Regions from separate parts of the Kocuria sp. CPCC 205261 genome, predicted to be linked through region 2. Evidence: predicted binding sites of a transcription regulator. Region 2 holds the regulator's gene; the other holds the start of a gene.
The links. Region 2 encodes LexA, which represses DNA repair genes until DNA is damaged. Its sites were predicted from a motif close to TCGAACANNTGTTCGA; they were not measured.
Positions count from the first base shown of each region.

Region 1 (9,180 bases), on a different contig from region 2:
CCGCGGCGGGTGACGCGGCGTCGGGACAGTCGTGAGCGCCCCGGACGCCGCGGCGTCGGACGGGGAGGGCGTGAGCCGGGACGAGTTCGAACTGCCCGGCGACCCGGACGGTTTCCAACGGCTGTGGACCCCGCACCGGTTGGCGTACGTGCGCGGGGAGGAGACGTCCGTGGAGCAGCCTCCGGGCTGCCCGTTCTGCACCGCGCCGGGCCGCTCGGACGAGGACGCGCTGATCGTCCACCGCGGGGAGCACTGCTTCGCGGTGCTCAACCTGTTCCCGTACAACCCGGGCCACGTGCTCGTGTGCCCGTACCGCCACGTGGCGGAGCTCACGGAGCTCACGGACGACGAACTGTGGGAGCTCAACACGCTGACCCGCACCGTGGTCCTCGTGATCCGGGACGTCGCCAGCCCCGCGGCGTTCAATGTGGGACTCAACCTGGGCCAGGCCGCCGGCGGTTCGCTCTCCGAGCACCTGCACCAACACGTGGTCCCGCGCTGGACGGGGGACGCGAACTTCATGCCCGTCGTCGCCCACACCAAACCCCTCATCCAGACCCTGGCGGCCACGCGCGAGGACATCGCCCGCGCGTGGCCCCGGGACTGACCCCCCGCGGGCCCCGGACCGCCCCCCCGGGCGAATCCGCCCGCTCACTAGGATGGAGACCATGTCCCGACCACTCGTACGTGTCCTCGGCCAGGGGGTGCGCTGGGCCTCGAGCCTGCGCGGCGGTGGCTCCGCCTTCCCCGGCCTGGTCATGGAGAAACTGCACCCCGGGTTCGTCGCGGAGGAGCTCGCCAAGCTGCCACTCGGCGTGGTGGTGATCAGCGGCACCAACGGCAAGACCACCACGACCAAGATGACCGTCCAGTTGTTGCGTTCACAAGGACTGCGCGTGTTCACCAATCGCACGGGCTCCAACTTCGTGCGCGGTGTCGCGGCGTCCCTGCTCGCGGAGATGGACGCGTTCGGTCGGCTCGTGGCGGACGTCGCGGTGCTCGAGCTGGACGAGGCCCACGCGGTGCACTTCGTGAAGCAGGTCCGGCCCCGGATCTCGCTGTTGCTCAATGTGATGCGGGACCAGCTCGACCGGTTCGGGGAGATCGACACCACGCGCCGGATGCTGAGCCAGGTCGCGCGCGCCACCACGGGCACGGTCGTGCTCAACCGCGAGGACCCTCGGATCGCGAGCCTCGCCCAGGACGTGACCGAGGGCACCGCCGTGAGCTGGTTCGGGCTCTCGGACGCACTGCGCCCCATGTTCCCGTCCGACGACGACATGCGTGACGGGCTACGACAGGTGGACCCCGGCGCCCAGGACTCGGACGTGCCGTCCGCGCGTCGGCCCGACGCCGACGTCGTGCTCGAGGCCGTGAACGCGCGCAGCGTGGAACTCGACGTGCGCGGGCGCAAGCACGACGCCACGGTGGACCTGTACGGCGTCTACAACCAGTACAACGCCGCGGCCGCCCTCGCCACGAGCCTGCAGGTGCTCGGCGACGCCGCGGACGTCCCCTCCCTCGTGGCCGAACTGGGGAAGGTCACCCCGGCGTTCGGTCGCGGGGAGACCATCACGGTCCAGGACAAGCCCCTGCAGTTGCTGCTCGTGAAGAACCCCGCGGGCTTCCGGCTCTCCCTGGCCTCGGCCTCCGCGCAGGACTACGCCACGATGATCGCGATCAACGACCAGTACGCGGACGGCCGGGACGTCTCGTGGCTGTGGGACGTGGACTTCGACGCGCTGCGCGACGGCGGCGTGGACATGGTCTCGGGCGTGCGCGCATGGGACATGGCGCTGCGCCTGGACTACGACCTCGTGCGCGTGGCCGCGGTGGAACCGGACCTCGAGGACGCGTTATGCCGGTTCATCGCGGACTCGGGGGAGCGCCCCATGAGAATCTTCTGCACGTACACGGCCATGCTCTCCCTGCGCAGGATCCTGGGCGACATGACGCACGTGGCGGCCATCTAGGAGGACACCGTGGCACACGACACCGCCGGGGCGCTGCGCATCGTGCAGCTCTACCCCCGGGACATGAACATCTACGGCGACTGGGGCAACACACTCACGCTCAAGCGCCGCGCCGAACGCCACGGCCTCGAGACCGAGATCGTGGACTACAACCCCGGCGACCCGTGGCCCGAGAACGCCGACCTCTTCGTGGGCGGCGGAGGACAGGACTCGGGACAGTTCCGCGTGGCCGACGACCTCGCCGTGGTGGCACCGCGACTGCACGAGGCCGTGGCCCGAGGCGTGCCCATGCTCGCGATCTGCGGGCTCTACCAGCTCTTCGGGCACAGTTTCCGCACGGGGGCCGGGGAGACACTGTCCGGGATCGGGATCTTCGACCTCGAGACGGTGGCCGGTCCGGAACGGCTGATCGGCAACATCGTGACCGAGTCCGCGGACCTGGGCACGATCGTCGGCTACGAGAACCACTCGGGGCTCACCCACCTGGGCGCCGGGCAACAACCTCTCGCGAGTGTCGTCTCGGGGGCCGGCAACAACGGGCAGGACGCCACGGAGGGTGCGCGCACCGCGAACGTGCTGGGCAGCTACCTGCATGGGTCGCTGCTGCCCAAGAACCCGCGTGTCGCGGACTTCCTGCTCGCGGCGGCACTCGAGCTGCGCGGCGAGACCCTGCCGGAGGGGGAACTCGACGACACGCTCGCCCAGCGCGCCCGCGACGTCGCAGCGTCGCGCCCGCGCTGACGGGCCCCGCCCCGCGCTCGTTATCATGGAGGTCGATCCGTGTCCGGTCCGCAGGGGCCGGACGCATTCTTTCGAGGAGGTCATTCATGTCAGGTCACTCCAAGTGGGCCACGACCAAGCACAAGAAGGCGGCGATTGACGCCAAGCGCGCCAAGGCGTTCGCCAAGTACATCAAGGGGATCGAGGTCGCGGCCCGCATGGGCGGCGCGGACACCTCGGGTAACCCCGCGCTCGAACTCGCGGTCTCCAAGGCCAAGAAGAACTCGGTGCCCAACGACAACATCGACCGCGCGATCAAGCGCGGCGCCGGGCTCACGGGCGAGACGATCGACTACACCGAGATCCTCTATGAGGCCCGCGGCCCGCAAGGCACCGCGCTGTACATCGAGTGCCTCACGGACAACAAGAACCGCGCGGCCTCCGAGGTGCGCGTGGCCGTGACCCGCCACGGCGGCACCATGGCGGACTCCGGTTCCGTGGCGTACCTGTTCGAGCGCAAGGGCGTGGTGGAGGTCGCCAAGACGGACGGTCTCACCGAGGACGACGTCCTGATGGCCGTGCTCGACGCCGGCGCCGAGGAAGTGCTCGACGAGTCCGATGACTTCGAGGTGGTCAGCGAGGCGACCGACCTGCCCGCGATCCGCACCGCCCTGGACGAGGCCGGTCTCGAGTACAACAACGACGACCCCCAGTTCCGTCCCACCATGAAGGTGGACCTGGACGCCGAGGGCGCCCGCAAGTTCCTCAAGCTCGCGGACGCGGTCGAGGAGCTCGACGACGTGCAGAACGTCTACTCGAACGCCAACATCCCGGCCGAGGTCATGGCCGTGCTCGAGGACGACGAGTAATTCCGTGAGTCCCGTGGTGGCCCGGCAGTCCCAACAGCGCGTGCTCGCGGTGGACCCCGGTCTCACCAGGTGCGGTTTCGCCGTGGTGGACATGTCCGCGCAGCGCACCGGGACGTTCGTGCACGTCCAGGTGAGCGGGACGCGCGCGCACGAGGCCCTCGAACACCGCGTGCTGTCGATCATGCGGGCCGCCGAGGAACTCATGGACCGCTTTCGCCCGGACGTCGTGGCCGTGGAACGCGTGTTCGCGCAGAACAACGCTCCCACGGTCGTGGGCACGGCCCAGGCCACGGGCGTCGTGATCGCCGCGGCCGCGGCGCGGGGCATCCCGGTCGCGTGGCACACCCCGTCCGAGGTCAAGGCCGCGGTCACCGGGGACGGCTCCGCGGACAAGGAATCGGTGAACCGCATGGTCGTGCGCATCCTGCGCCTGGACGCCCCGCCGCGGCCCGCGGACGCCGCCGACGCCCTGGCCCTGGCCGTGTGCCACGGGTGGCGCGGTGGGATGGCCGGTGTCAACGCGGCCGAGCGCACGTCCACCCACTCGGGTTCGCGCCCGATGCAGACCCGCCGGGGTGCCGCACTGACTCCGGCGCAGCAGGCGTGGCGACGCGCCGAGACCGCGTCGCGAGCCCCCGGTGCCACTGCGCCCCGCGCATCCGGTACGGCCGCGTCCCGCGCGCCGGGCGCAGCGACCGGTACCCGCGGGCGGCGCGGCCGGGTGTCCTGAGCCTCCCGCTGCGGGCCCGCCTCACGAGCGGGAGCACACGTTCTGGGTGTCCCCGGCGCTTGGTACAGTGACGAGCAGGAAGTCGTACACGTGTTCGAACGGCGCACCACGTCCTGCCCCTAGGTCGCGGCGCGTTCGGACACACCGATGTTCTCGGCCGGCGGCCGTGGGAGGGGAGGGGCACCGTGATCGCCTCGATAACCGGTGAGGTGCGCTTCGTGGGGGCCACGCTCGCCGTGGTGGAGGTCTCGGGCTTCGGCATCGAGGTCAACGCGAGCCCCCGCACGCTCGCCGGGCTGCGGGTCGGTGCCACCGCGCACCTGCACACCGCGTACATCGCCCGCAAGGACGAGGCGCCGGTGCTGTTCGGTTTCGCCCAGGCGGACGAGAAGGAGATCTTCTCCGTCATGCTCGGGGTCTCCGGGGTGGGCCCGCGCACCGCGCTCGCCGCGGTCTCTGTCCTCGGGCCCGACGACGCCCGGCGCGCGATCGCCGCCGGCGACGACAAGGCCTTCACGGCCGTCCCCGGGATCGGACCGAAGTCCGCGCGGCGCATCGTCCTGGAACTTGCGGACAAGCTCGTCCTGCCGGACCCCGCGCCGCAGCAGAGCGCACAGCCCGGCATGCAGGTGTGGCGTGAGCAGGTCGTGGACGCTCTCACGGGTCTGGGCTGGAGCGAGAAGGACGCGGCCCGCGGGATCGACGACGCCCTCGAGACCCAGCCGGAACTGGCGGAGTCCGCCAACGTGGCCGAGATCCTGCGCGCCGTGCTGTCCTGGCTCGGCACCGCCAAGGCCACGTCCCACACGCGGACCAGGGGGCGGTGAGCATGGCCGTGGAGGAACGTGGATCGGTGGGCCAACAACGTCTCGTGGGCGCCGAGGGCGACTACGACGACCAGCAGCTCGAGGCGTCCCTGCGCCCGGGGACCCTGCACGACTTCGTGGGGCAGAAGCGGGTACGGGCACAGCTGTCCCTCGTGCTCGAGGCCTCCAAGCTGCGCGGGCGCACCGCGGACCACGTGCTGCTGTCCGGGCCTCCAGGCCTCGGCAAGACGACCCTGGCCATGATCATCGCGCAGGAGCTGGATGTCCCCCTGCGGATCTCGTCCGGTCCCGCGATCCAGCACGCCGGTGACCTCGCGGCCATCCTGTCCTCCCTGACCCACGGGGAGGTGCTGTTCCTGGACGAGATCCACCGGATGTCCCGGCCCGCGGAGGAAATGCTGTACATGGCCATGGAGGACTTCCGCGTGGACATCGTGGTGGGCAAGGGCGCCGGTGCCACGTCCATCCCGCTGGACCTGCCCCCGTTCACGCTCGTGGGTGCCACCACCCGCGCGGGGCTGCTGCCCGGGCCACTGCGCGACCGGTTCGGCTTCACGGGTCACCTGGAGTTCTACTCCGTCGAGGAACTCGAGCTCGTGCTGCGCCGTTCGGCCGGGCTGCTCGACCTCACCATGACGAGCGAGGCGTTCACGGAGGTCGCGTCGCGCTCACGCGGCACCCCTCGTATCGCCAACCGACTGCTGCGGCGCGTGCGGGACTGGGCGCTCGTGCACGGCGTGGTGCGCATCGACGCGCGGGCCGCCGGATCCGCACTCGACATGTACGAGGTGGACGCCCGGGGTCTGGACCGCCTGGACCGCAACGTGCTCTCGGCCCTGGTGAACAAGTTCAACGGCGGCCCCGTGGGGCTGTCCACCCTGGCGATCGCCGTGGGGGAGGAGACCGAGACGGTCGAGACCGTCGCGGAACCATTCCTGGTCCGCGAGGGCCTGCTCGGTCGCACCCCGCGCGGGCGGATCGCCATGGCCGCGGCGTGGGAGCACCTGGGACTCGACGTCCCCGAGCACGCTGCGTTCAAGGACCCGGCGCTGAGAACCGCGCTCGCCACCGAACCGGACTCGGAGGATCCGTCCAGCACGTGACCAGATCCATCCCCTAAGCTGGGGAGGATCGGCCGGGACCTTCGCACCCTGCGCAGTCGTGCCCGGTCGCGCTGTACGTGCACCTCGACAGAACGGATCCTTCGTGACCATCCTCGCTCAGACCCAGGACGCTGCCGGTGGCGGCGCCGGAACCGCATGGTTCCTGCCCGTGATGCTCGTGGTCATGGTCCTGCTGCTGTGGCTGCCCATGCGCCGACAGAAGAAGGCCCAGGCCCAGATGAAGGCCAAGCAGGCCACCATGGAACCGGGCACGCGTGTGATGACGAGCTTCGGTCTCTACGGCACCCTGCGGGACATGGACCGGGAGAACAACAAGGCCGTCCTCGAGATCTCCCCGGGCCAGCTCGTCACGGTGCACTCCCAGACCGTGACCACCGTGGTGGACGAGCTGCCCGCCGAGTCCGCGACCACCGCCGCCCCCGGCGTGGTCGAGGCGGACTCCGTGCAGGCCGGTACCCCCGAGGCGGCCGGTGCGGCGCACCGCGTGGACCCGATCGACCCCGTGGACGGTTCCACGGCCGCCGGCGAGCAGGGCACCACCCATCGCGGCACCACCCAGCCCGGTACCGCCCAGTCCGGCACCACACCGGGTGCGGCGGCCCCGGACGCCTCGCACCAGACCTGGCGCGACGCCCGCGACCGCGACGACCGCGGTAACCCCACCACCTGATTTCCCCCCACCGGGACACGGGCCGAGGACCTCGGCCCGTTTCTCATGTGTCGACCGGGCCGCGGCCCCGGTCGAGGGCTCGTTGAAGGACAGCAATGGCAGCACAGAAGAAGGCGCAGACCCCGGGATCGCGTGGCGGGTCCCGTTGGCGGCGCACCAAGGCCTCCGGCACGTCGGAGGGGACTCCCGGGAACGGGACCGCAGCGACGAACGGTACGTCCGGTCGGAACGGGACGGGCACCGCGAAGCGGCGACCCCGCTCCGGAGCGGCCGCAGCGGCGTCGTCGGCGCGCAAGGCCCTGGTGGCCCTCGCGGCGGTGATCGCGATCCTCGCCGGGTTGCTCGTCTACGGTGTGACCACCGACCGCACCGGGTGGGCGCCCAAGCTGGCGCTGGATCTCGAGGGCGGTACACAGATGGTGCTCTCGCCCACGCTGCAGGGGGAGAACTCCGGTCAGGACATCTCCCAGGAGCAGCTCGACCAGGCGGTCGAGATCATCCGCCAACGCGTGGACGGTGCAGGTGTCTCCGAGGCGGAGATCACCACGCAGTCCGGGCGCAACATCGTGGTGTCGATGCCCGGTGTGCCCTCGTCCGAGACACGTGAGCTGATCCAGACCTCCGCGCAGATGGCGTTCCGTCCCGTGATCGTCTCGGGTCCCGGCGCGGCCACCCCGGAGAACCAGCGCACCGACCCCAAGTCGATCCCCCAACCGGAGGGTGAGCCCGAGAACTCCTCCGACCCCAAGTGGGTCACGCGGGATCTCTTCGCCAGGTACGAGGCGCTCGACTGCAGCGCGCCGCGGCCCCAGGAGGAGCGGGCCTCCCAGCCGCAGGACAAGGCGATCGTGGCGTGTGATCCGCAGAGCAACTCCAAGTTCATCCTGGGCCCGGTCGAGATCCCCGGCACGGACATCGCCACGGCGTCCTACGCCCAGGCGACCAACTCCCAGGGCCACGCGACGGGCGGGTTCGCCGTGAACCTGCAATTCAACGACGAGGGCACGCAGACCTTCAAGGAACTCTCCGAGCGGCTCTACGGGCTCGGCCAGGGCGGGCAGAACGGTGCACGCAACCGGTTCGCGATCGTGCTGGACGGTTCCGTGGTCTCCGCCCCGACCATGAACGCCGTGATCACGGACGGTCGCGCGCAGATCACCGGCAACTTCACCGAGGACGAGGCCAAGTTCCTGTCCGAGCAGTTGAAGTACGGTGCGCTGCCGGTGTCCTTCTCGATCGACTCCGAGCAGCAGATCTCCGCGACCCTGGGCAGCAACCAGTTGCGGATGGGCATCATCGCGGGGCTGATCGGTCTGGCGCTCGTGTGCATCTACTCGCTGTTCCAGTACCGCTGGCTGGGTCTCGTGACCATCGCCTCGCTCGTCGTGGCCGGTGTCGTGACCTACCTGGCCATCACCCTGCTGGGGTGGGGCGCGAACTACCGGCTGTCCCTGGCCGGCGTCGCGGGTCTCGTGGTGGCGATCGGTCAGACCGCGGACTCGTTCATCGTCTACTTCGAACGCATCCGTGACGAGATCCGCGCCGGGCGCACGATCCCGGCCGCCGTGGACCACGGCTGGCAACGTGCCCGCCAGACGGTGCTCGCGTCCAAGGCCGTGAACCTGTTGGCCGCCGTGGTGCTCTACTTCGTGGCCGTGGGCAACGTGCGCGGCTTCGCGTTCACGCTCGGTCTCACCGCGATCGCAGACCTGCTGGTCGTGTTCCTGTTCACCCACCCGGTCATGGTGTTGCTCGCGCGCACCCGCTACTTCGGCAACGGCGCGCGGCACTCCGGTCTGGACCCCGAAGCGCTCGACGCCGTCCCGCTCTACCGCGGCGCCGGCCGGCTGCGCAGCCCCGAGGACGGTGACGGTCTCACGATCGCCGAACGACGACGCCGCGCGGCACAGCAAGCGAGCCCAGCGCCGTCGTCCGCAGCGCCGCCGTCCGCCGCCGAACCCGACGGGAACGCGTCCGCCGGCGCGACCGCGGCCACCGCCCGTCCCGATTCCGAGGAGACCCAGCGATGAGCAACCGACTCGCGCGTTTCGGCAACGACCTGCACAGCGGGCGCACGTCCTACCCCTTCGTCCAGAAGCGGGGACCGTGGCTCGCCGTGAGCCTGGCCCTCGTGGTGATCTCCGTGCTGATCCCCGTGATCAAGGGCGGGTTCAACCTGGGGATCGACTTCACGGGCGGCTCCGAGTTCACGGTCTCGGACGTGTCCACCACGGACGTCTCCCTGGGCGAGCGGGCGGTCGCCGAGA
Region 1 covers NZ_JAVKPU010000002.1:173,734-182,913, forward strand. Annotated here, with positions in the region: gene thrS (threonine--tRNA ligase) at 1-35, shown strand, start outside; gene RF646_RS03875 (HIT domain-containing protein) at 32-607, shown strand; gene RF646_RS03880 (MurT ligase domain-containing protein) at 660-1,973, shown strand; gene RF646_RS03885 (type 1 glutamine amidotransferase) at 1,983-2,714, shown strand; gene RF646_RS03890 (YebC/PmpR family DNA-binding transcriptional regulator) at 2,801-3,562, shown strand; gene ruvC (crossover junction endodeoxyribonuclease RuvC) at 3,567-4,292, shown strand; gene ruvA (Holliday junction branch migration protein RuvA) at 4,478-5,119, shown strand; gene ruvB (Holliday junction branch migration DNA helicase RuvB) at 5,122-6,222, shown strand; gene yajC (preprotein translocase subunit YajC) at 6,326-6,913, shown strand; gene secD (protein translocase subunit SecD) at 7,009-8,943, shown strand; gene secF (protein translocase subunit SecF) at 8,940-9,180, shown strand, end outside.
Region 1: ruvA (Holliday junction branch migration protein RuvA) is a predicted target of LexA. The motif match lies at 4,375-4,390, and genes of this name have one in related genera.

Region 2 (9,180 bases):
GGGTGCCGTGACCGCGTCGCTGTCCGCCGCCGCGGTACGAGCGGCGGCCACGGCCGTGCGCAAGCACACCGCGGCGTCGAGCGATGCACTCGAGAAGGCCGCGCAGGCCTTCGATCTCGCCTTCGACCCCGACCCGTCCGGACTGTTGCCACGAGGCTTCACCGAGGAGCAGGTCTACGCGGTCGGTGGCGTTCAGGATGCCGCGCGCACGGGGCTCAGTGACACCAAGGGCGATTCCAAGGGCGAGGACGCGGCACGTCACGCGGCCCGCTCACGATTGTCCGAGCTGTTGGACACCGCCGAACGCATGCTGTCGGCGGACACCGCCCATGACGTCCTGTGGATCTCCCGCGTGGGTCGCTGGTCGCCCACCGAGGGATACGTGGGAATGTCCGAAGGGGAACCGGCGACCCTGAACATCGCGCCGCTCAGCGTCGCGGGGCCCCTGCGGGAGGGGTTGTTCGACGGGCGCACGGTCGTGCTGACCTCGGCGACCCTGGCCGTGGGGTCATCGTTCTCGTCCACGGCCGGGGCTCTCGGCCTGCAGGGCCCGGGGTCCCCCGCGTGGCGGGGCGTGGACGTGGGCAGCCCCTTCGACTACCGCCGCCAGGGCATCCTCTACGTGGCCAAGCACCTCGCGAAACCCGGCCGTGGCGTCTCGGAAGAGCAACTCGAGGAACTGCTCGGGCTGCTCGAGGCCTCGGGCGGCGGCGCGCTCGGTCTGTTCTCGTCCCGCCGGGCCGCGGAGGACGCGGCGGAGGCGCTGCGCGATCGTACAGAGCTGCCCATCCTGTGCCAGGGGGACGCCTCCCTGCCGTCCCTGGTCAAGGAATTCACCGACGATCCCTCAGCGAGCCTGTTCGGAACCATGAGCCTGTGGCAGGGAGTGGATGTGCCGGGGCAATCGTGCCGACTGGTCGTGATCGACCGGATCCCGTTCCCGCGCCCGGACGATCCCCTGGGCACCGCCCGCACACGCGCGGCCGAACGGGCAGGCGGCAACGGGTTCATGTCGGTCTCGGCCACCCACGCCGCGGTGCGCCTGGCGCAGGGCGCCGGCCGACTGATCCGTGCGAGCGGGGACAAGGGCGTCGTCGCCGTGCTGGACTCGCGGCTCGCCACGGCGCGCTACGGGTCCTTCCTGGCCCGGTCCCTCCCGCCGCTGTGGCCCACCACGGACCGCTCGACCGTTCTCGGGGCGTTAGAGCGATTGGCGCGCTCCTGAGCGTTCGACGTCGCTGTGCTCACATCCGTGGTGCCGTCTAGGGAGACGCGCGTTGAGTGCCTCCGTGCGCTCCCCGCCGGATCATGCGCGGGTCGGCGCACGGTATTACGGCGCGCGCCGCAGCCCTGTGAGCGCGGGCCCGTGGTCCGGAGCGCGAGCACGGGCGGTTCCGAGGCGGTGCACGCCGCCGGGTCCCGCGTGACGCGACGCGCGGTTCCCGGAACCGTTCGGAGGGCGAGCTACAGGGAGCGGAAGACCGAGACGACCTTTCCCATCACGGTCGCGTGATCACCCAGGATGGGTTCGTAGCGGGTGTTCTGGGGCAGCAGCCACGTGTGGCCGTCGCGCTGGCGGAAGGTCTTGACGGTCGCTTCGTCGTCCAGCAGGGCAGCCACGACGTCCCCGTTCTGCGCGGAGTTCTGTTGGCGCACCACGACCCAGTCGCCGTCGCAGATGGCAGCGTCGATCATGGAGTCCCCGGAGACCTTGAGCATGAACAACTGGCCGTGACCCACGAACTGCCGTGGCAGGGAGTAGACCTCCTCGACCGATTGTTCGGCGGTGATGGGACCACCGGCGGCGATGCGCCCCACGAGCGGTACGGGGACCATGGCGTCGTCGTCCGCGGCGGGCAGGTCGCCCATGGTGTGCACCGCGGGGGACGCGGCGCCCGATGCGCGGGTCGCCAAGGACTCCACGGAACCCGCGGGCTCGTCGGCCGGCCCCAGGTGGCGGTCGAGTTCCTCCACGCTCAACGGGCGCAGGACCTCCATGGCGCGGGGTCGGCGCGGATCCCGGCGCAGGTAGCCCCACTTCTCGAGCTGGCCGAGCTGATGGGTCACGCTGGACAGGGACGCCAGACCCACGGTGTCACCGATCTCACGCATGGACGGCGGGTAGCCGCGCGTGGTGATGCAGCGCTGCACGGCACCGAGGATCCGTGCTTGTCGAGGGGTGAGCGTGCGCGAGCGTCGGTCGGACGCCTGCTGATTCGGGGAAGAAATGCTCACGTGCGGGGTCCTTTCACCGTCCACGCTGTGCACACCCTGCGGTGGGCCGCGGAGGCCGCTTATGCGTGTCGGAGACGTGGGGTCAACTAACTCCTGTGTGACCTCGAGCTTAACCTGCGCGCGTCCCCGGGTTCAAATATGTGTTCGAAAAGGTCCTCGACAGCATTCGTACACCCGTGCTAGAACTGTTGGTAGAGATTCGAAAATGTGTTCTAAATACGCTTCGCGTTCGAACACCGCCACCTTCGGGTGGATCCGGTCAGATCACCAGGAGGTAGCCATGACCGCTCTCACCTTGTCGCGATCCGTTCGTTCCGCCACGGCTGCGTCCTCCGCCGCCGTGCGCGCTCGTACGTCGGCCCGTGCCGCGTCCGTCCAGGCCGCCCCGCGCGCCGCTCACTCGCCGCTGCAGCTCACCCGCCGCGGCCGGTTCTTCCTGATCGGACTGCCCTTCGTCACGGGAGCGGCGGCCCTGTTGGTGGTCGCCGCCGTCTTCCTGCTGCCGCCCACGGTCAAGGCATCCACGGAACCGGCGGGGGCGCCCGTGACCCACAGTGTCACGGTGCAGGCGGACCAGACCCTATGGGAGATCGCCGCCGTCGCGGACCCGCAGCGGGACACCCGCGAGGTCATGAACGACATCGCCGAGCTCAACGGTCTGACGTCCTCCACCCTGCACACCGGTCAGGTCCTGGAGGTCCCGTCCCGCTGACGGTGACCCGTCGGTGACGTGATCCGTCGGTGCCAAGTGAGCGACTCCTGGTGCGCCGACAAGCTCCGGGCGGTGTCACGACTGGTCCGGGAATCGACACACCGTGAGACGTCGTGTGACCGGATATGCGCCGAGTCCATAGACTGGTCTGGTGAATTCTCGTGATGATTCTCTCGAAGCCCTTCCGCTGCGCGACGACCTGCGGGGCCTGTCTCCCTACGGTGCTCCCCAGCTGGAAGTCCGTGTCGCACTGAACACCAACGAGAACACCCATCCGGTTCCCGAGCCCGTGGTTCGGGCCATCACGCGGCGCGTCACCGATACCGCGGCGTCCCTGAACCGCTACCCGGACCGGGACTTCACCAATCTGCGGACCGCCCTAGCGTCCTATCTGGGTCACGAGCTGACCGAGGACAATCTGTGGGCCGCCAACGGGTCCAACGAGATCCTGCAGCAGATCCTGCAGGCCTTCGGTGGGCCGGAGCGCTCCGTGTTGAGCTTCGTCCCCACGTACTCGATGTACCCGTTGCTCGCCCTCGGGACCGGAACGCGGTTCATCGCGGGGGAGCGCGCCGCGAACTTCTCCCTGTCCGCGGAGTCGGCGGCTCGCCAGGTGGGCGAGCACGCCCCGAACATCGTGTTCCTGTGCTCGCCCAACAACCCCACCGGGACCGCGCTCGGACTGGACGTCGTCGAGGCCGTGTACGAGGCGGGGGAGGACCGCAACACCATCGTCGTCGTGGACGAGGCCTACGCCGAGTTCGCGCGCTTCGGAACCTCCTCGGCGCTAACCCTGCTTCCCGGCCGTCCCCGGCTCATCGTCACGCGCACCATGAGCAAGGCGTTCGCGTTAGCGGGTGCACGGCTCGGATACTTCGCCGCGGACCGCTCCGTTGCGGACGCTATGCGCCTCGTGCGCTTGCCGTACCACCTGTCCTCGGTGACCCAGGCGACCGCACTGGCCGCACTCGAACACCACGAAACACTGCTCGGCACGGTCGAGGACATCAAACTGCAGCGCGACCGGATCGTGGACGAGCTCAAGCGACTGGGCCTGACCCCCGCCGAATCCGATTCCAACTTCGTGTTCTTCGAGTGCGGCGGGGACGCCCACGCCATGTGGCAGGGTCTGCTCGACCAGGGCGTCCTCGTGCGGGACGTGGGGATCCCCGGCCACCTACGGGTCACCGCCGGGACGGAAGCGGAGACCACCGCGTTCCTCGAGGCCGTGGAGTCCTACCTCGCCCGGTTCTGAGCCGGACCGTCCGGGCCAAGATTCTGAACCGGCCCGGCTCGTCTCGAACCGTGGGACCGGTCGGAGCGCGGCCCCATGGTCCCACCCCAGCCATCTAGACTGGACCCGCCCGCCGAGCCGTCGCCGGGCGTCGTCCCCGAGGAGATGTCGTCTTTCATGAGCGCAGTCGAGAACCACCGCACCGCCACGGTGGAACGCGTGACCAGTGAATCCACCGTGCGCGTGAGCCTGGACCTGGACGGGACGGGTACGTCCTCGATCGAGACCACGGTGCCGTTCTACAACCACATGCTCACGGCACTGTCCAAGCACTCCCTGATCGACCTGGACATCCAGGCCCACGGGGACACGGACATCGACGTCCACCACACGGTCGAGGACACAGCGATCGTCCTGGGTGATGCGCTGCGCCAGGGACTCGGGGACAAGCGGGGGATCCGCCGTTTCGGGCAGGCCACCGTGCCGCTCGACGAGGCACTCGCGTCCGCCGTGGTGGACGTGTCCGGGCGACCCTACGTGGTGCACACGGGTGAACCGGAGGGCCAGCAATACCACTTGATCGGTGGTCACTTCACCGGGTCGATGACCCGCCACGTCTTCGAGTCCCTGGCCTACCACGCCCAGTTGTGCCTGCACGTGGAAGTGATCCGCGGCCGCGATCCGCACCACATTGCCGAGGCCCAGTTCAAGGCGCTTGCGCGGGCGTTGCGCGAAGCCGTGGAGCCCGACGCCCGCATGGCCGGCGTGGTCCCGTCCACCAAGGGCGCCCTGTGAACGGGGCGGAGCAGAACATGACGGAGGCGTCGAGCGTTGTCGTCCTGGACTACGGCGCGGGCAATGTGCGCTCTGCCGTGCGCGCCCTCGAGGAGGCCGGCGCGCGGGTGGTGCTGAGCGCCGATCCGCGCGACGTCATGGACGCGGACGGTCTCGTGGTCCCGGGCGTGGGCGCCTTCGCGGCCGTCATGGAGGGATTGCGCGCGGTGGACGCCCCGCGGCTCATCGATCGCCGGTTGAGCGGTGGCCGTCCGGTGCTAGGGATCTGCGTGGGCCTACAGGTCATGTTCGACCGCGGCGTGGAACACGGTCACGAGTCCGAGGGACTGGCACAGTGGCCCGGGACCGTGGAACGCCTCGACGCTCCGGTGGTCCCGCACATGGGCTGGAATGAGGTGCGCCCGCCGGAGGGCTCGGTACTGTTCCGCGGCATCGAGGACGAGCGGTTCTACTTCGTGCACTCCTACGGGGTGCGGGAGTGGGAATTCGACCAGAGCATCGAGCACATGGTGCCCCCGGGCGTCACCTGGTCCGAGCACGGAGCGCCCTTCGTGGCCGCCGTGGAGAACGGTCCGTTGAGCGCCACGCAGTTCCACCCCGAGAAGTCCTCCGCGGCGGGGATCGCCCTGCTGCGCAACTGGCTGTCCACGCTGCCGCGCACCGGACGCATGGCCGGGCGCATCCCCGCACCGGGTTCGGGGGTCCCGGCATGACCGCATCGGTGCTGCTGCTCGTGGCGGGGGCGTTCTTCGTGGGCGGGGCGATCTCCTTCCATCAGCAGCGCAAGCCGCTGTGGAGCGTGGTGTTGCTCGCGTTGGTGGCCCTCGTGTTGATCGGCTACGGGGGCTACTCGTGGTTCACGAGCGTGTGAACCGGGCGTAGTGCCGTCGTCAACGGGTACGGGGCGCGCGCCGCACCGCGACAATCCAATCAACCACCGGACCACCACGGCGCCCGCGGGCGCCACGTGAGGAGAGACATGACCGAGACCACCGAACGCCGTTTGGAACTGCTGCCCGCGGTGGACGTTCAAGGGGGCCAGGCCGTGCGCCTGGTCCAGGGGGAGGCCGGCTCCGAGACCGGCTATGGCGATCCGCTCGAGGCCGCCCTCGCGTGGCAGGACGCGGGCGCCGAATGGTTGCACCTCGTGGACCTCGACGCCGCTTTCGGTCGCGGTGACAACATCGAGGTCCTGCGCCGCGTGGCTGCGAACCTCGACCTCAGGATCGAGATGTCCGGCGGGATCCGGGACGACGAATCCCTCGAGCGCGTCCTGACCCTGGACCCCGCGCGCATTAACCTGGGCACGGCGGCGCTCGAGAACCCCGAGTGGACGCGTCGCGTGATCGCCGAGCACGGGGACAGGATCGCCGTGGGTCTGGACGTGCGCGGCACCACGCTCGCCGCGCGCGGCTGGACCAAGGACGGCGGCGACCTGTGGGAGGTGCTGGAGCGCCTCGAGGCCGACGGCTGTGCGCGGTACGTGGTCACCGACGTGACCAAGGACGGCACGCTGCGCGGGCCCAACACCGAGCTGCTGGCCGAGGTCGCCCGCCGCACGGACAAGCCCGTGGTGGCCTCGGGCGGAATTTCGTCTCTCGAGGACCTCGCCGCGCTGCGCGAGCTCGTCCCCGCCGGCATCGAGGGCGCGATCGTGGGCAAGGCGCTCTACGCCGGCAAGTTCACCCTGGCCGAAGCCCTGGACGTCGCCGGTCGCCCGAGTGCCTGAGCACCGCGCGGATCGCGGGCCCGGATGCGAAGCGCACCCGCCCTCCGGGCGCGGTGACCACGACGTTTCCGGCCCCAGCGCACGCGTTTCCGGGGCCGACGGCGCTCGCGCCCTTCCCGCGCACATCGCCGCCCAGCTGCGCTCGGCCGGTGGCCCCACAGACACCGGCGGTCAGTCGTGGGAGGGTCGCAATTTGGGGGAGGGTACGAGCCACACCCACCAGTTTCCCGACGACCCCGGCACCGCGGATCCGAATGTCGCCTGCGCACTTGACGCATGGCGCGCGGGGACAGTGGGCGAGGAGGAGGTCGTGGCCGCGCTCGCCGGGATCCGGGTGTTCGTGCCCATCGTGGCGCAGGTGTCCCAGTCCCACATCACCGAGGACGGCCTGGTCTCCGACAAGGAAGCGGACATGGCCCTCGTGAGCTTGCAGGCCGCTGACGGCCGCAAAGCCCTGCCGGTGTTCACATCCACCAGTGCACTGACCGCATGGAACGCCCGGGCCCGACCGGTCGCCGCGGACATCCGCCGCGCCGCGCTGTCCGCGGTGCAAGACGGCTCCGCGCTGCTTGTCGTGGATCCGGGGGCGGATCCGGCCTTCGTGGTCCGGCGCCCCGCCCTGTGGGCCGTGGCACAGGGACACGAGTGGACGCCGTCGTACCGGGATGTCGCGGTGGACGACGCCGTCACGCGCGCGGCACTCGGGCGCTCGGAGATCGTGGCGGCGCTCGCCGGCCCGGGTCGCGGTGTGAATGCCGCGCGGTCCGACGGCGCCGCGTTACGCGGTGGGGGCGAGGGCCCGGAGCTCACGGTCACCCTGCAGTTGCGGGTGGGGCTGTCCGCCGACGAAATACAGGCAGCAGTGGGGCATTACCAACAGCAGCTCGCGGCCCAGCCCGTCATGGCGAAGGCGGTGGATTCGATCGAGGTCCGGCTCACCGCGTGAGGTCACTGCGTGAGATCACAGCGTGACGTCGCCGTCTGACGTCACCAAGAGGAACGCGGCGCACGACCACCGGTCGCGCGTCGCGTTCCTTAAAAGGGCTTCAACGGGACTGACGCTCAGCCGTAGACCGGGCCCGTGAACTTTTCGCCGGGTCCGGCGCCGGGGGCGTCGGGGAACGGGGAGGCCTCGCGGAACGCGAGCTGGAGGGACTTGAGGCCGTCGCGCAACGGGCCGGCGTGCTGGGAGCCGATTTCGGGGGCGGCAGCGGTGATCAGACCTGCCAGGGCGATGATGAGCTTGCGCGCCTCGTCCAGGTCCTTGAGTTCCTCGGCGTTCTCCTCTGCGGCCAGACCGCACTTAACTGCGGCGGCGCTCATCAGGTGAACGGCGGCGGTCGTGATGACCTCGACCGCGGGGACCTCGGCGATGTCACGCATCTGGTTGTTCACCTCGGCGAGGGTCTCGTCTGGCAGTGCACCGGGATCGGAGGCGCCGTGGTCGTGGGCGGCGTCGTGACCGTGGGCGGGACCCTGGGACGATGCGGTGTCGGTGAATTCGAAGCGCTCGGAGCGCGGCTGCTCGGACATGGGACCACTGTAGAACAGCGGTATCGTCCGGCGCGGGGCCGTCGTCCGACTGGCCCCGGCGCCCCCGGATGGGTTATATTGGTGGACAGTGTGCAAGCGGAGATGACTCCCACCCGCCGCCGCCCGCCGAGTGACGCGATCACACGGCACCAGGTGCCCGGGTTCGTGACCGAACGACCACGCCGTTTTCATAACGGTCGTGTCATCTCGGTCTCTGTGTGGTTCTCACCTCCGCTCGCGCGTGCCGCAGCGGAGGTTTTTCGTTGTGGTCCAGGACCCAACCACGGGGAAACCCACGAACTCAGGAGCTTGGCATTAGCGATCCACGTATCAATGACAGAATCCGTGTCCCGGAAGTCCGCTTGGTCGGACCTGGCGGCGAGCAGGTCGGCATCGTTCGCGTGCAGGACGCGCTGCGGCTGGCCCGAGAATCGGATCTCGATCTGGTCGAGGTCGCACCCAACGCCAAGCCCCCCGTGGCCAAGCTCATGGACTTCGGCAAGTACAAGTACGAAGCTGCGGTCAAGGCTCGTGAGGCGCGCAAGAACCAGGCCAACACGGTGCTCAAGGAAGTGCGTTTCCGGTTGAAGATCGACACGCACGACTACGAGACCAAGGTGGGTCACGCCAAGCGCTTCCTCTCCGCGGGGGACAAGGTCAAGGCCATGATCCAGTTCCGCGGTCGTGAGCAGCAGCGCCCCGCGATGGGTGTGCGCCTGCTCGAGCGGCTCGCGGAAGACGTCGCCGAGGTCGGTGTCGTGGAGACCGCGCCCCGCGTGGACGGTCGCAACATGGTCATGGTCATCGGTCCGCTCAAGAACAAGGCAGAGGCTCGCGCTGAGGCCCGCAAGCAGAAGCAGCGGGAGACGTCGCAGTCCGAGAACCAGCGCAAGCAGCGGGTGGACACCTCTCATGCCGAGTCCGTGACCCAGTCCATCGGGG
Region 2 covers NZ_JAVKPU010000009.1:120,538-129,717, forward strand. Annotated here, with positions in the region: gene RF646_RS10195 (ATP-dependent DNA helicase) at 1-1,225, shown strand, start outside; gene lexA (transcriptional repressor LexA) at 1,465-2,235, opposite strand; gene RF646_RS10205 (LysM peptidoglycan-binding domain-containing protein) at 2,516-2,947, shown strand; gene RF646_RS10210 (histidinol-phosphate transaminase) at 3,099-4,202, shown strand; gene hisB (imidazoleglycerol-phosphate dehydratase HisB) at 4,359-4,976, shown strand; gene hisH (imidazole glycerol phosphate synthase subunit HisH) at 4,994-5,689, shown strand; gene RF646_RS10225 (hypothetical protein) at 5,686-5,847, shown strand; gene priA (bifunctional 1-(5-phosphoribosyl)-5-((5-phosphoribosylamino)methylideneamino)imidazole-4-carboxamide isomerase/phosphoribosylanthranilate isomerase PriA) at 5,956-6,705, shown strand; gene RF646_RS10235 (SseB family protein) at 6,698-7,651, shown strand; gene RF646_RS10240 (DUF1844 domain-containing protein) at 7,768-8,238, opposite strand; gene infC (translation initiation factor IF-3) at 8,601-9,180, shown strand, end outside.